Regions from separate parts of the Alteromonas sp. ABE4_545 genome, predicted to be linked through region 4. Evidence: predicted binding sites of a transcription regulator. Region 4 holds the regulator's gene; each other region holds the start of a gene.
The links. Region 4 encodes sigma-54, which starts transcription at its own class of promoters, with help from an activator protein. Its sites were predicted from a motif close to GTTGGCACGNNNNTNGNNT; they were not measured.
Positions count from the first base shown of each region.

Region 1: the regulator sigma-54 is predicted to act here: its motif matches at 1,164-1,182, upstream of ACXAH6_RS07360 (DUF1194 domain-containing protein).
Region 2: the regulator sigma-54 is predicted to act here: its motif matches at 1,466-1,484, upstream of ACXAH6_RS12480 (FlgO family outer membrane protein).
Region 3: the regulator sigma-54 is predicted to act here: its motif matches at 1,403-1,421, upstream of pdsR (proteobacterial dedicated sortase system response regulator).

Region 1 is NZ_JBSWYY010000005.1:219,628-222,766, reverse strand. Features, by position in the region: gene ACXAH6_RS07365 (hypothetical protein) at 1-840, opposite strand, end outside; gene ACXAH6_RS07360 (DUF1194 domain-containing protein) at 1,238-1,975, shown strand; gene ACXAH6_RS07355 (hypothetical protein) at 2,016-2,366, opposite strand; gene ACXAH6_RS07350 (LURP-one-related/scramblase family protein) at 2,376-2,879, opposite strand; gene ACXAH6_RS07345 (VOC family protein) at 2,911-3,139, opposite strand, start outside.
Region 2 is NZ_JBSWYY010000012.1:78,187-81,325, reverse strand. Features, by position in the region: gene ACXAH6_RS12490 (FlgO family outer membrane protein) at 1-38, opposite strand, end outside; gene ACXAH6_RS12485 (FlgO family outer membrane protein) at 43-792, opposite strand; gene ACXAH6_RS12480 (FlgO family outer membrane protein) at 799-1,416, opposite strand; gene ACXAH6_RS12475 (YfcL family protein) at 1,585-1,884, opposite strand; gene ACXAH6_RS12470 (ATP-NAD kinase family protein) at 1,894-3,024, opposite strand; gene ACXAH6_RS12465 (elongation factor P hydroxylase) at 3,021-3,139, opposite strand, start outside.
Region 3 is NZ_JBSWYY010000045.1:5,020-8,158, forward strand. Features, by position in the region: gene ACXAH6_RS19745 (ABC transporter ATP-binding protein) at 1-179, opposite strand, end outside; gene pdsO (sortase-associated OmpA-like protein PdsO) at 471-1,205, opposite strand; gene pdsR (proteobacterial dedicated sortase system response regulator) at 1,504-2,193, shown strand; gene pdsS (proteobacterial dedicated sortase system histidine kinase) at 2,198-3,139, shown strand, end outside.
Region 4 is NZ_JBSWYY010000006.1:60,501-63,639, reverse strand. Features, by position in the region: gene lptA (lipopolysaccharide transport periplasmic protein LptA) at 1-301, shown strand, start outside; gene lptB (LPS export ABC transporter ATP-binding protein) at 301-1,026, shown strand; gene ACXAH6_RS07890 (RNA polymerase factor sigma-54) at 1,095-2,579, shown strand; gene hpf (ribosome hibernation promoting factor) at 2,609-2,896, shown strand; gene ptsN (PTS IIA-like nitrogen regulatory protein PtsN) at 2,907-3,139, shown strand, end outside.

The DNA.
Region 1 (3,139 bases), on a different contig from region 4:
GGCCGACTCTTCAGCCAGTGCCGTTTGGTGATCAGCAAAATCAATTTTTCTGATCGGATACACAAACAAGTCGATTTTATCATTGAGGTAATCGGGGTTCATGTAAGTGATCATGGTTCCGAAGAAAGGATCGCGAAAGGTATATTGCTCAACGCGTTGAAAATCGGCGATGGTTACAGGTACATTCAGGCTTGCCGTGTAGTCGCTAGACTGAAGAACTTGAGCGAGGTATTCACTAGAAAAAAGGTTGTCTTTTTGCGCATCAGCGATGAAATGTGAGGCCAGATTTTGAGAGAAACGCTTGTCAGCTTCATCGAGCTGAGTAAACAATGAGGTTTTAGACACATAAGGCAATTGGTAGTCATATTGCTTTATTTTGACATTGCGCCAATACACAGACACTTCGGCTCGCACTTCTTGCTCTGATGTCATGGGGATCAAAAACAACGACGCACTCGACAACGCAATATTAGATAATTCAGCAGCCTTTTCCGAATGCAAATTAACAGTGGAGAATGCGACTTTGTATTCGGCTTCTTTGTCGGCAAACATCACGTCTTGAAACATTTTTGAGTCTGCCAAGCTTTGATAGTAATACTGAGGCTCGACAACATTGACATGGCAATATTGAAATGCCGACTCATCGTTGAAGCTTTTACATGCTTTGCTTAACTCTTCGCTTGGCGAATCATAAAAAACGGCCAATGGGGGCAAGGTGTTTTCGTTATTTTTATCGTATTGCGCATCCACCATTTTATCCGTGCTTGCACAACCCGAAGCTAAAACAAGTACGCCCGTAATGGCGAACCAATGGCGTAAAAGGTTATGTCGTAAATCCATACACATATTGTACTGCGTGACTAGAGTATGCTTAATAGTGGCTTATGTATGGATAAAATAAAAGGGCCGATTGGGTTTAATAGCGCGATTTTTCTAACGGGTTCTGTTGGTAGGAGAATATTACGCGCATTTATAATAAATTTATAGTTTTATATATTTGTGTTGGTTTTTTCAGTGTGGCAATTAAAATTTATTATTGTGTCGATTAAAAATAAATAAAAACAGTGATTTAAATATGTTGTTTTTATGCTTTTTGTGTCGCATTTTTTTACACATGGCGGTGAGTTTAGTTGATTAAATGGTGTGTTGCTTGGCTTTGCGGTTTTGGCTTGCGTTTTGCATTTCTACGGTGAGGCTTGGTAGCAGTCTTCGCTACCTATCATTTCTAGGAAAAACCATGTTGAAATTGTTGAAACAAAAAGTACTTATTGCGATAGGTGCGTTTTTGTTATTTTTACCATTGAGCGGAGCAAAAGCGGCGGTTATTGAGCTGGCTTTGGTCATAGACGGCTCAACGGCGTTAGGCTCGTCTAACTTCGCATTGCAGCGCGATGCCTATGCGTCAATTTTTTCAGATGATTTTTACACCAACTATGTATCTTCAGCTGACACCTTGTATGTGTCGGTTTACCAGTTTTCAAATCAGGTGTCTGAGGTTGCTACCAGTGTACTCATTGATTCTGATACTGCTGCGGAAGGTTTAGCGGCGACAATCGCTGCTATGACTTATCTGACCGGTGGATCTACACGTGTTGGTAACGCTGTAAACTACGCTGTGGAAGATTTGATCACCAACAGCATTACAAGTGATCGCATGGTGATTGATGTGTCAATTGGCACCACGCCTTACTACAATGCATCGGCTATTTCTGCCGCGAGTAATGCTGTAGACGAGGGCGTAACAGTTAATGCGATTGGTGTAGGAACTGCTGTAAGCGAAACTTTCTTGCAGAATTTCACAACAGCGGGAAATGGGTTTTATATGACAGCAGCAAACTTTCAAACTTTTGAAGATGCTTTGTCACAAAAACTCTACAAAGAGGTGTATTTACCTTCTGTAAATGCGCCAACTAGTATGTATGGTTTGTTTATACTTGCTGCCTTTGGTTTTATGGGGCGTCGTATAGCTCGCTAAGCAATACATTGCGAATTCATTAGAGCGCCGTTAGTTTTCACTAACGGCGTTTTTGTATGCCGTGTTCAGTGTTTAATGAAGTGGCTAAGTGCGATATCAGCGCGGTATGTAATCGTTTTGTGTACGTCTCTTTTATAATCACTCTCGCGAGTAATAGGCCAACAGCGCCTGCGGGTATCAATACGTAAGCCGCAGTGCCAATTAACCATGCGGCGAGGCTCACACAGATAGCAATCATCACTATGGGAGTAAATGTATGTACTAAGGACATAGGGTTAAAAAAGCCGCCTTGGTACACTTGCTCATGGGCTTGCTCTAGTAAAACAAACTGCTGTTCTCTCGGCAGCTCGTTAATCTCTTTAAAACCGTCAATATATTCTTTGAATTGCATATGCGATTGTTATCCATCACTGTTTGCGCTGGTTTCTGCGCTTTTATCCAGCCTTGCGGCCACTATAGCGATACAGGTAAAAATAACCCCGTCTGGGCGATCATCATGCACGGTAATTTGTGCTTTATCTCGCAAGCTAAAAACCTTGTCTGCGATCGCAGCTATTTGCTGTCCCTGATGAGAAATGTCAAATTTTAGGTCCCAAAGATTACCTTTAATTTCAGCGCCGTCATAAGGGCCGTCAATTACATGGTATTTGCGTGTCCACGACCAGATTTTCCGTTTCAACGTAAAGCTGCCAATGTGTCCGGTGATTAGCCAAGTGGGTGACCATGAAAAGAGTTTCTTTTCGATATGTGCAACCTGTTGCTCTCCTTGGAACAACCCCCATTTAGTGCGGAAAAACGTCCATTCTCCACGGGCCGTAAACAGGGGGGAGTCTTGCTCATCAGTGATGTTCATTTGGCCTTTTAGGCTCAGTATTTTATTTGCAATATTCAGGGTGGTACTCATAACCGCTTCCTTTATGTGAGTACGTAGTTACTTAGGCATTAGGAGATACTGGCTCCCACAATTCAATGGGGGTACCTTCTGGGTCATATAAGCGCGCAAAACGACCATTGGGATAAACTTCGTCATTCACCTCAACATCAATGCCGGCATCACGCAGCTGACCGACCATGGCATCTAAGTTTGATACCGTGAAGTTAATCATCCATTGTTTACTGGCATCACCAAAATAGTCGGTGTCTGCTGAGAAGGGAGCAAATACG
Region 2 (3,139 bases), on a different contig from region 4:
CAGAGTACTGTTAATTTAACCCGCGCAAATACCGTCATTGCTTTACCCTCGGCTCAACCTAATACCGTCTTTTGTCGAACCAGATTGGCTACCGTCACTAGGGATTAGTGCATCGACAACATAGAAAGGGATCAGCATTTGCGCACTGGCAACCACCGCGCGTGACTCAAGCCCTACAATACGCGCGTTCACCATCACCCCACCTTGGTGCTTAGCCATTGTACCTGTAAGCACGTATTCAATGGGCAAGCTACCGTCTATTTCCAAATAGTCACGGGTGAGCACGAAATCACCGTGCTCAGTAATACGGATGTAATCGGTCATTTTAAAATCGAGTACGGGAATGCGGAACTTGTGCAGTTCGTGAAGAAACGATTCTGCCATCTGCTGACCAAGCAAATTTGTTTGCTGTAAGTCTGAGTCTAGTAACGCGAAGTTTGTCACCCCGACGGGCGTTTTGTTAGACACATACTCCATATTAGACACTAGGTCTTGGGTCATATTCTTAACATAATCGCCAATGTGCTTAGTTAGCGGGCGACCTTTATACGCACCTTGTACACTGGAATAAAGCGAAGGTTGACCCAGCGCACCAAAATCGTCGGCTTCGTCGGCCTGCGCGCTCACTTGCGCAACGGGCGCTCGGTCCATGGCAGAAATATCAACAATGTTCAAAGAACGGCCGATTTCAGTTTCGTTAGCTTGTGTTTCGTCTTCGTCACTAAACACAGCACAGCCTGATAGCGTACATGTTAACAGCGCAATTGCACTCAAACTCTTCATCGGATTCATAGCCCGTTACCCCTTGTCTTCGGTTCGGTACAACCGCCCATTACGCGATGTCACCTGCTCTTGCTCCCAGAATAAATCAGCTGGGAAAAAGCGTGTAGCCGCCGCCACAATATCTTTTGATTGCGCGCTGATTATTCGAGCATTGACCATGGCACCCGATTCTTGAAACACCAGAGTACCGGTAATGAAAAAATCCACTCTGTCACTGGCTGACAGTTGGTCAATGTTTCGCGAAAACACGCGATCTGCATTATCACTGATTAATATATCGTTCGTAAGCTTAAACTCTTGAGTGATAAATCCGCGTTTTGTCGCTTCGGTGATCAACCCCTCTTCCAGTTGATGCCCTAATACCGCAAGGGGATGCTGCAAATTGGGGTCGTATTCCATACTATCAACAGGTACAAAGCCCACAACCGCATACCGAGATTGACGCGCGGGGCTTAACCCAGCAAATAGCTCGTTGGCTAACACGTAGGTGTAGTATTCCACATTCCCCAATGCTGAAGAGGGGGTAGTATTCGCTTGTGTCATGTTTTGACTGTTATCTGACGCGCAGCCAGTCAACATGCATAAGGTTAGGCCAATATAGCCAGCTGTGTGTAGTAAACGTTTAGCCATCATGAAAGTGCACCGTCAAAAAATTGCGATTATAAAAACTCGACAGCACTGCTCGCAAAAAACGTACCAACAAAACAATGTGTTCAATACTGTGAAGTCACGAACGACGATGTAAAATAAGGGGAGGTATTAACGGCAAAGCCTTGCCCTGCTCTGCCGAAAAAGGGCGACTTACTTTGCCGCCGTCAATAAACGCTGCCACAACGTTTGTACTTTATCTTGGTCTGCTATCTCAAGCTCTTTGTTTTCGAATGCACGCGTAAAGCTTGCTTGCATTCTTCGGTCTAACTCTTGTAACGAGGCATCGCTTTCCATCTCAAGAACACGCGCAATCACAGCGTAATGCCCTTGCAAGTAACTCGCGATAAACAAATATTCATCATCACCATGATCAACAACTGCATCTAATTCGTCATCAATACGTCGAAGTTGTGCTACTACCTCTGGTGAGGCTTGAATTTGTTCTTCCATCTGTGGTCCTTAGTTTACCGGATAAAGCACACGGTCATGAAAACCGGTGATCACTGATATGCGGCCCGCCCACGCTAAATCAAGCTGGGGGTCGCTGGTGTCGAGTATAAGTGGGCGCCCTGCGAGCGCCTGCAATTTTGCTTTGGTAGCGATGACCGTTAATGCGTCACGCCCTACTTGCTTCAAAAACATGGGGCTAAGCTGTTGATTGCCACGGCCCAAAATATGCCCTTGCCCGCCAATAACGGTAATCACCACACGGGTTGGATGCCCTTTGGTTAGGTCGATTAACTCGCCCGCAGTCACATCACTGGCAACGAGTGTTTGGCCTTTGACTACGTCTACACCTAACAAAGTGTTATCTAATCCGAGCAAGTCCATGACATTCGCCACTGTTGAACCAGAACCCATCACAAAATAATCGTCGGGATGATCTTCCATCAGCTCAATAATGTGATCGGCTATGTCGTTCAGCACCAACTCTTCGCTCTCTTTACCGCCCATTTTCACGGCTTGTACGTAAGTCAATTCGTTGGGTACTCGCATTTCACCGTAATGCTTAGCTAACACCTTGCCAGCCCGAAAAGCATTTTCGTCAATGTCGCGTACTTCGGCATCGCGTTCGCTGACTAACTCACCGTTGATCATCATATGCACCACACGCCCCGCCGCTGAAGGCGTAACGGCGTATACCCCTGAATGAATTTTACATCCTGCGGGTACGCCCAACACTGGCACGCGCTGCTCCACCATGGCACAAATATTTCGAGCTGTACCATCACCTCCGGCAAACAGCAATAAGTCGATACCGTGATTAACCAGTGCTTCGGCCGCACATTCCGAGTCAAAAGCTTCAGTTTGACTATTTGCCGGCGTGTAAATCACCTCACAAGCCAAACCAGCAGCTTGGCAGGCAGACTCGCCCATGTCACCGGCAGCCGTCACTATTTGCACTTCACTCGCGCTGGTTACGCATGCGAGCAAAGCGGTAGTCATTTTTTTAGGCGCTAGCTGTTCGGCACCGTTGGCCAACGCTTGCTGACGAACTTCTGCGCCATCACTGCCTTTGAGCGCCAGTGCCCCACCAATACCTGCATATGGGTTAACTAATACGCCAAGGCGAAATGTTTTAGTGGTCATGGTGCAAGCTCCTCTAACATCGCCAAAGTCAGTGCTGGAACATTAAAATGCGTAGCGAGCACCGACATAAAAGTGGCTGCTCGAGGTGGAAAGCCATGTTTCACATACTCTGTGA
Region 3 (3,139 bases), on a different contig from region 4:
TGGCCGTCACTTGGGTTAACCAAAGAACTGATAATACCGATGGTCGTTGACTTACCCGCACCATTTGGACCGAGCAAAGCAAAAAAATCGCCTTCATCTACGGTCAGGTCGATGCCTTTTAAGGCATGCACGCCACCGCGATAGGTTTTAGTTAACCCAGATATTGCTAACGCTTTCATTCAATTTGCCTGTGAATTTGTGTTCTGGAAGTTCAGCGTGTTGTAAACACGATTATGTAGGTAATGCTAAGTGCCGTCATTTTGCCATATTTCAAGGCAATAGGGTGAGGAATCCGACGGGGTGTGTGAGTGAAGAGACGATAGAAAAGGAAAACCCGCCATCAAGTGATGATTCACTATCAAGCGGGCTAGTTGGGGTCACCAGTTCACCATTCGTTACCCAATCATCCTGAAAAAATGAGGCTCTATTCCCTGAGCCCTAAGCAACGCACAGTGAGGAAGCTGTATTGACTATCGATTTGCGGCGTATGCTTCCGGATTTTCAGAAACTTCTACCACCACCTTACGATCGAAAAATGCTGTTTCGATGTTTTCGTTGTTACTGTTTTTCTCACCAAGCGCTACCGTGATAAGTTGGTTCTCACTCACACCATGGTTAACCAAGTATTGCTTCACACTGATTGCACGTTGCATAGACAATGCTTGGTTATACTTTTCGTTACCGCGCTGGTCAGCATGACCCGTTAGTTTTGCTTGTAAACCTGGGTAACGCTTTAACGCTGTGGCTATCAGGTCTAACTGCTCTTGGTAGTCTTTCGCAATGGTGTAAGAACCCGTGGTGAACTGAACATTACTTTCAACCGTCATAATTGGTAGTTCCTTATTTTCCTCAACCACTACGTGAGTCGTACGCGTTTCTTGTTTCAGGTCGCTTATAGAGTCACGCATTGCCAGTAACTCTTGCTCTTGTTCTGATAGCTGACGATTTTTCATCGCCAACTCTTGTTCTTGCTCTTTAATTTCTTCGTCTTGATAGTGATCATTCGTTACTGCCGCGCCGAATACTCCAGCAACAATGGCACCAACGGGGCCAGCAACCAAGCCACCGATCACGGCACCAGTACCAAGACCAATGCCTACTGCTTCATTGCGCTCCTGCTTTTCTTGTGCTGTTTCAGCATAAGTTGAAGTTGATACAGCACCCATAGACGTGATAAGTAAAGTTGCGATAATTGTCTTACGCATTGTCTTTCTCCGTTGCTTGTTTAAATTTAAAAACTTTCGATGGTTCTATTAAAACGGGTATTCATGGCAAGGAGCGGGCGAGGTTATGGCAAAGCAATGAAAGATAATGACAAAACATGCCGAACTAAGGCAGCACGCGCCGAATCAGTAACTTAAGCCATATTTGTACAAGGTACGGCGTGATAATATGGCAGAAAAATGGCACGAAAATGGAAATTCATTGAAATTCTGCCGTAGTCAGGTACGACAATAAAAACTGATATAGAGTGTCATCAAAATAAAATTAAGGATTACCCAGATGCCAAAAACCATTGCAATTGTGGAAGATGATATTGCTATTCGTGACAACTATACGGTCGCGTTGGAAAGCCAAGGTTATAAAGTTATCCCCTTTGGGGACCGCCCATCAGCGAGCGAGGCTTTTGCCCAACAATTACCTGACTTAGCAATCATTGATATTGGCTTACAGGATGAAATGGAAGGCGGCTTTTTGCTGTGCCAGCAAATTCGACAGCTCTCACAAACACTCCCTATTATATTTTTTACAGCACGAGACAACGACGTTGATACGATCAGTGGTTTGCGCATGGGTGCAGACGATTACCTGACCAAAGACATCAGTATGGCCCATTTACTCGCACGCGTGGCGGCCTTGTTCCGACGTACCGATTTACTTGCAGAGCCCAAGCAACAGAGTGAAATTATTAACCTTGGGCATTTACGTGTTGATGTGAGCCGTATGATAGTAACGTGGAAGGCAGAGCCGGTTGCACTAACGGTAACTGAATTCTGGATGCTTCACGCCATAATCAAACATCCCGGCCATGTAAAAAGCCGTCAACAGTTGATGGATGAATCTCGTATGGTGGTAGATGACTCCACGATTACATCGCACATTAAACGAATGCGTAAAAAGTTTATTCAACTCGACGACACCTTTGACCATATCGATACCGTTTACGGTATGGGTTATCGTTGGCAGGCCTAAGCGCGTGAAACTGCGTTTTTCAATTCGACTACAGCTCTTAGTATTATCGCTGTTTTTGTTTGCGATCCCCTGGTTAGGCTATAAATACGTCTGGGAGTTGGAACAATACCTACGCATTGGCCAAGAGCAAACCATGATTGGCACAGCCAGAGCCGTCGCCACCGCGCTGCATGAGCGCCCAGCGTTATTCGATAGTCAATCGTCTTACCTACAAAATGTTCGACCCGGTACAGACCTATACGCTCCGCCTATTGAGTTGCCCATACAACTAGACGGCAAACTCACCGACTGGCAAACCGTGGCGCCATTGATCGGGCATTACGACCAATCTCAAGTAGTGACCTGGTTTTCTGAAGAGGCGAAAAACGCCCCCGTGACTTTGTCATTCGATCACATGGTAGGCCGGTATAAACAGTTTTTATACGCCATGTTTTACGTTACCGATGATCACATTGTGTGGCGACAAAAGTCTTCACTGGCGGTAGACCAAAGTGACCATCTCTTGATTGGACTAACCGATAAAGAAGGCGAACTTCATCGCTATATTATCTCGCCCTATGATGCAGGCTGGGTAAACGCCTACACACTTCCGAAAGACCCCAATAGTTTTCGCGCCGAAAACAACGCTCTGGAAATTCAGGGTCGCTGGTTAGAAACCGCAACAGGCTACACCATAGAACTGCGCTTCCCGCTGGAAATGACATCAGGCTCATTGGCATTTGCACTGGTCGATGTTGATGACCCTCTGCGACGAAATAAACAATATGCCATCGGCACCGCCGACCCGAACCAAACCGACGCACTCGGCACAGTTGTGACGCCATCACCAGAAATTGAACAAATATTATCAGGGCTCAAGTACGCAGATTCCCGGGTATGGGTAATCGACAAGCACAAGCGTGTACTTGCCAGAGCGGGTGATATTTTGTCTGCACAAGGTTTAAAA
Region 4 (3,139 bases):
TTCAGATGAAGGTTTTGAGGTCATTGTTGCTACTGGGAATCCGGCGAGCTATCAGCAGGATCTGGACAATGGTGAAACCGTATTTGCCAGCGCTAACGAGATCCGCTATGAAGTGGCCAACCGCATATTGACTATGGCTGGCGACGCCAAACTGGATCGCGACACCATTAAAATGACCAGTAATAATATTGTTTTCGACTTAATTAAAGAGCAAGTTCGCGCCGCAGACAGTGAAGGGGTTGAAACCGTACTAAGCCCAGAGTCATTTAACCAGTTGAAAGAAAAGGAACCGGAGCAGTAATGGCAACATTAACCGCGACCCATCTCGCCAAATCTTATAAATCTCGCCAAGTTGTGCGCGATGTAAGTTTGGAAGTATCAACCGGACAAATTGTTGGCTTGCTCGGCCCCAACGGTGCGGGTAAAACCACCACCTTTTATATGATTGTCGGTCTTGTTCCTTTAGACAAAGGGAACATTACCATCGACCAGCATTCACTCACGCATCAACCGATGCATGAGCGCGCTCGACAAGGTATTGGCTATTTACCTCAGGAAGCGTCTATATTTCGTAAACTCACCGTGTATGAAAACATCATGGCGATTTTACAAACACGCAAAGCGCTGACAAAAGCCCAGCGTGAAAGCGAAGCTGATTCACTACTTGATGAATTTAACATCAACCATATACGTAATAGTACAGGGATGAGTTTATCAGGGGGCGAACGCCGCCGAGTAGAAATAGCACGGGCACTTGCCGCCGATCCCAAATTTATTTTGTTGGACGAACCATTTGCTGGTGTTGATCCTATATCGGTTAATGATATAAAGAAGATAATCCAACACTTGCGTGATCGAGACATCGGAATTTTGATTACCGATCATAACGTTAGAGAGACGCTGGATGTATGCGAAAAAGCTTACATCGTGAGCCACGGAGAGTTAATTGCACAGGGTACTGCCGAAGACGTTTTGAGTAATCAAAAAGTGAAGGATGTATACCTAGGTGAGCAATTCAGGCTATAGTTAGGGTATCAAAGGAATATTTGTCTAACCAGCTACTACAGGTTAAAGCGTATTAAGATAAGAAGTAGATGAAGCCATCTTTACAACTCAAATTCAGCCAACAGTTAACGATGACGCCGCAGCTCCAGCAGGCGATCAAGCTGTTGCAGCTTTCCACTCTAGACCTCCAGCAGGAAATTCAGGAAGCGCTGGACGCTAACCCATTACTTGAAGTTGAAGAGGGTAGCGATTTCGACAACCTAGAGAAAAGTAACTTAGACAAGCTTACTGAGGGTGAGTCGACGACGGTGTCTTCTTCAGACAGTATTGAAAGTGGTGATGCGCTAGAAAAAAACGAACTGCCCGACGAACTGCCTATCGACAGTACATGGGATGAATACTATTCGGCCTCATCAGCGCCCGCATCGTCGTCTTCAAGCAGTGACGATGAACACGTTTATCAAGGCGAAACAACAGACGATATTCAAGCGCACTTATTGTGGCAAATGCGTCTCACGCCATTCAGCGACCTCGACCGCGCTATTGCCATTGCCATCATTGATTCCATTGACGAATCTGGTTATCTCACTTCGCCTATCGAAGATATTCTCAACAGCATAAATGAAGACGAAGACCTAGAAGAGCCTGTCGAGCTTGATGAAGTGGAATGCGTGCTTAAACGCATTCAGATGTTTGACCCAATCGGTTCTGGCTCGCGCTCACCTCAAGAGTGCTTGATGGTGCAATTGAAGCAATTCTCGCCCGACACGCCTTGGCTTGCCGAAGCCAAAATGCTGATTCAAGAGTACACTGACTTACTTGGCAGCAAAGATTATCGAACCTTAATGCGTAAAACGCGTCTGAAAGAAGACGAGTTACGCGAAGCTATGCGACTGCTCCAGAGCTTAAACCCTCGCCCGGGCAGTGCGTTAGTGACAAAAGAACCCGAATACGTGATTCCTGACGTATCGGTAGCGAAAAAGAACGGCCGTTGGAGTGTTGAATTAAACCCCGACAGCCTGCCAAAACTGAATGTGAATCAGCAATACGCAGCCATGAGTCGAAACTCGAAAAGCAGCAGTGATTCCCAATTCATTCGTTCTCATATGCAAGAAGCCAAATGGTTTATAAAAAGTTTGGAGTCGCGCAACGAGACATTGTTAAAAGTAGCGAACTGTATCGTACAACAACAGTTAGGTTTCTTTGAACATGGGCCAGAAATGATGAAGCCTATGGTACTGAACGACGTAGCTGAAATGGTGGACATGCACGAATCTACGATATCGCGTGTTACCACGCAGAAGTACATGCACACACCTAGAGGTATTTTTGAACTGAAATACTTCTTCTCTAGCCATGTTGCCACTGAATCGGGTGGTGAATGCTCTTCAACGGCTATTCGTGCATTGATCAAAAAATTGGTGGCGGCTGAAAAGCCAGCTAAACCGCTCAGCGACAGCAAGATTGCTCAATTGTTGGCCGACCAAGGCATTAAAGTAGCCCGGCGGACAATAGCAAAATACCGGGAATCGTTATCGATTCCACCGTCTAACCAACGCAAGAGCTTAATTTAATTAAGCTGCAAACCAAAAGGAAGACGACTATGCAAATAAACCTTACTGGTCATCATATTGAGATCACAGATTCTTTGCGTACTTATGTCGATACCAAGTTCAGCAAACTTGAGCGTCATTTTGATCATATTTCTAACGTGCACGTGATATTAAATGTTGAGAAACTCAACCAAAAAGCCGAAGCCACGATGCATTTGAGTGGAGCAGAAGTATTTGCTTCATCTGAAAACACCGATATGTATGCTGCGATCGATAGCATGGTCGATAAACTCGACCGTCAAGTGATCAAGCATAAAGAAAAGCTTAAAAAACACTAATTAAGACAGCATGGATATTAAAGCCATTGTTAGCCTGAACCGCACCGAGTGTGCGGTTCAGTGCAATAGTAAAAAAAGAATTCTCGAAATCATTAGCGATATCGCCGAAAAAACGACCCCAAATGTCGACAAAGTAGACGTACTCACGGCCTTATTAGCACGTGAAAAAATGGGTAGTACAGGTATTGGTAATGGTATTGCGCTCCCTCATGGTCGGCTTCCTGGCTTGGACAGAGTCATTGC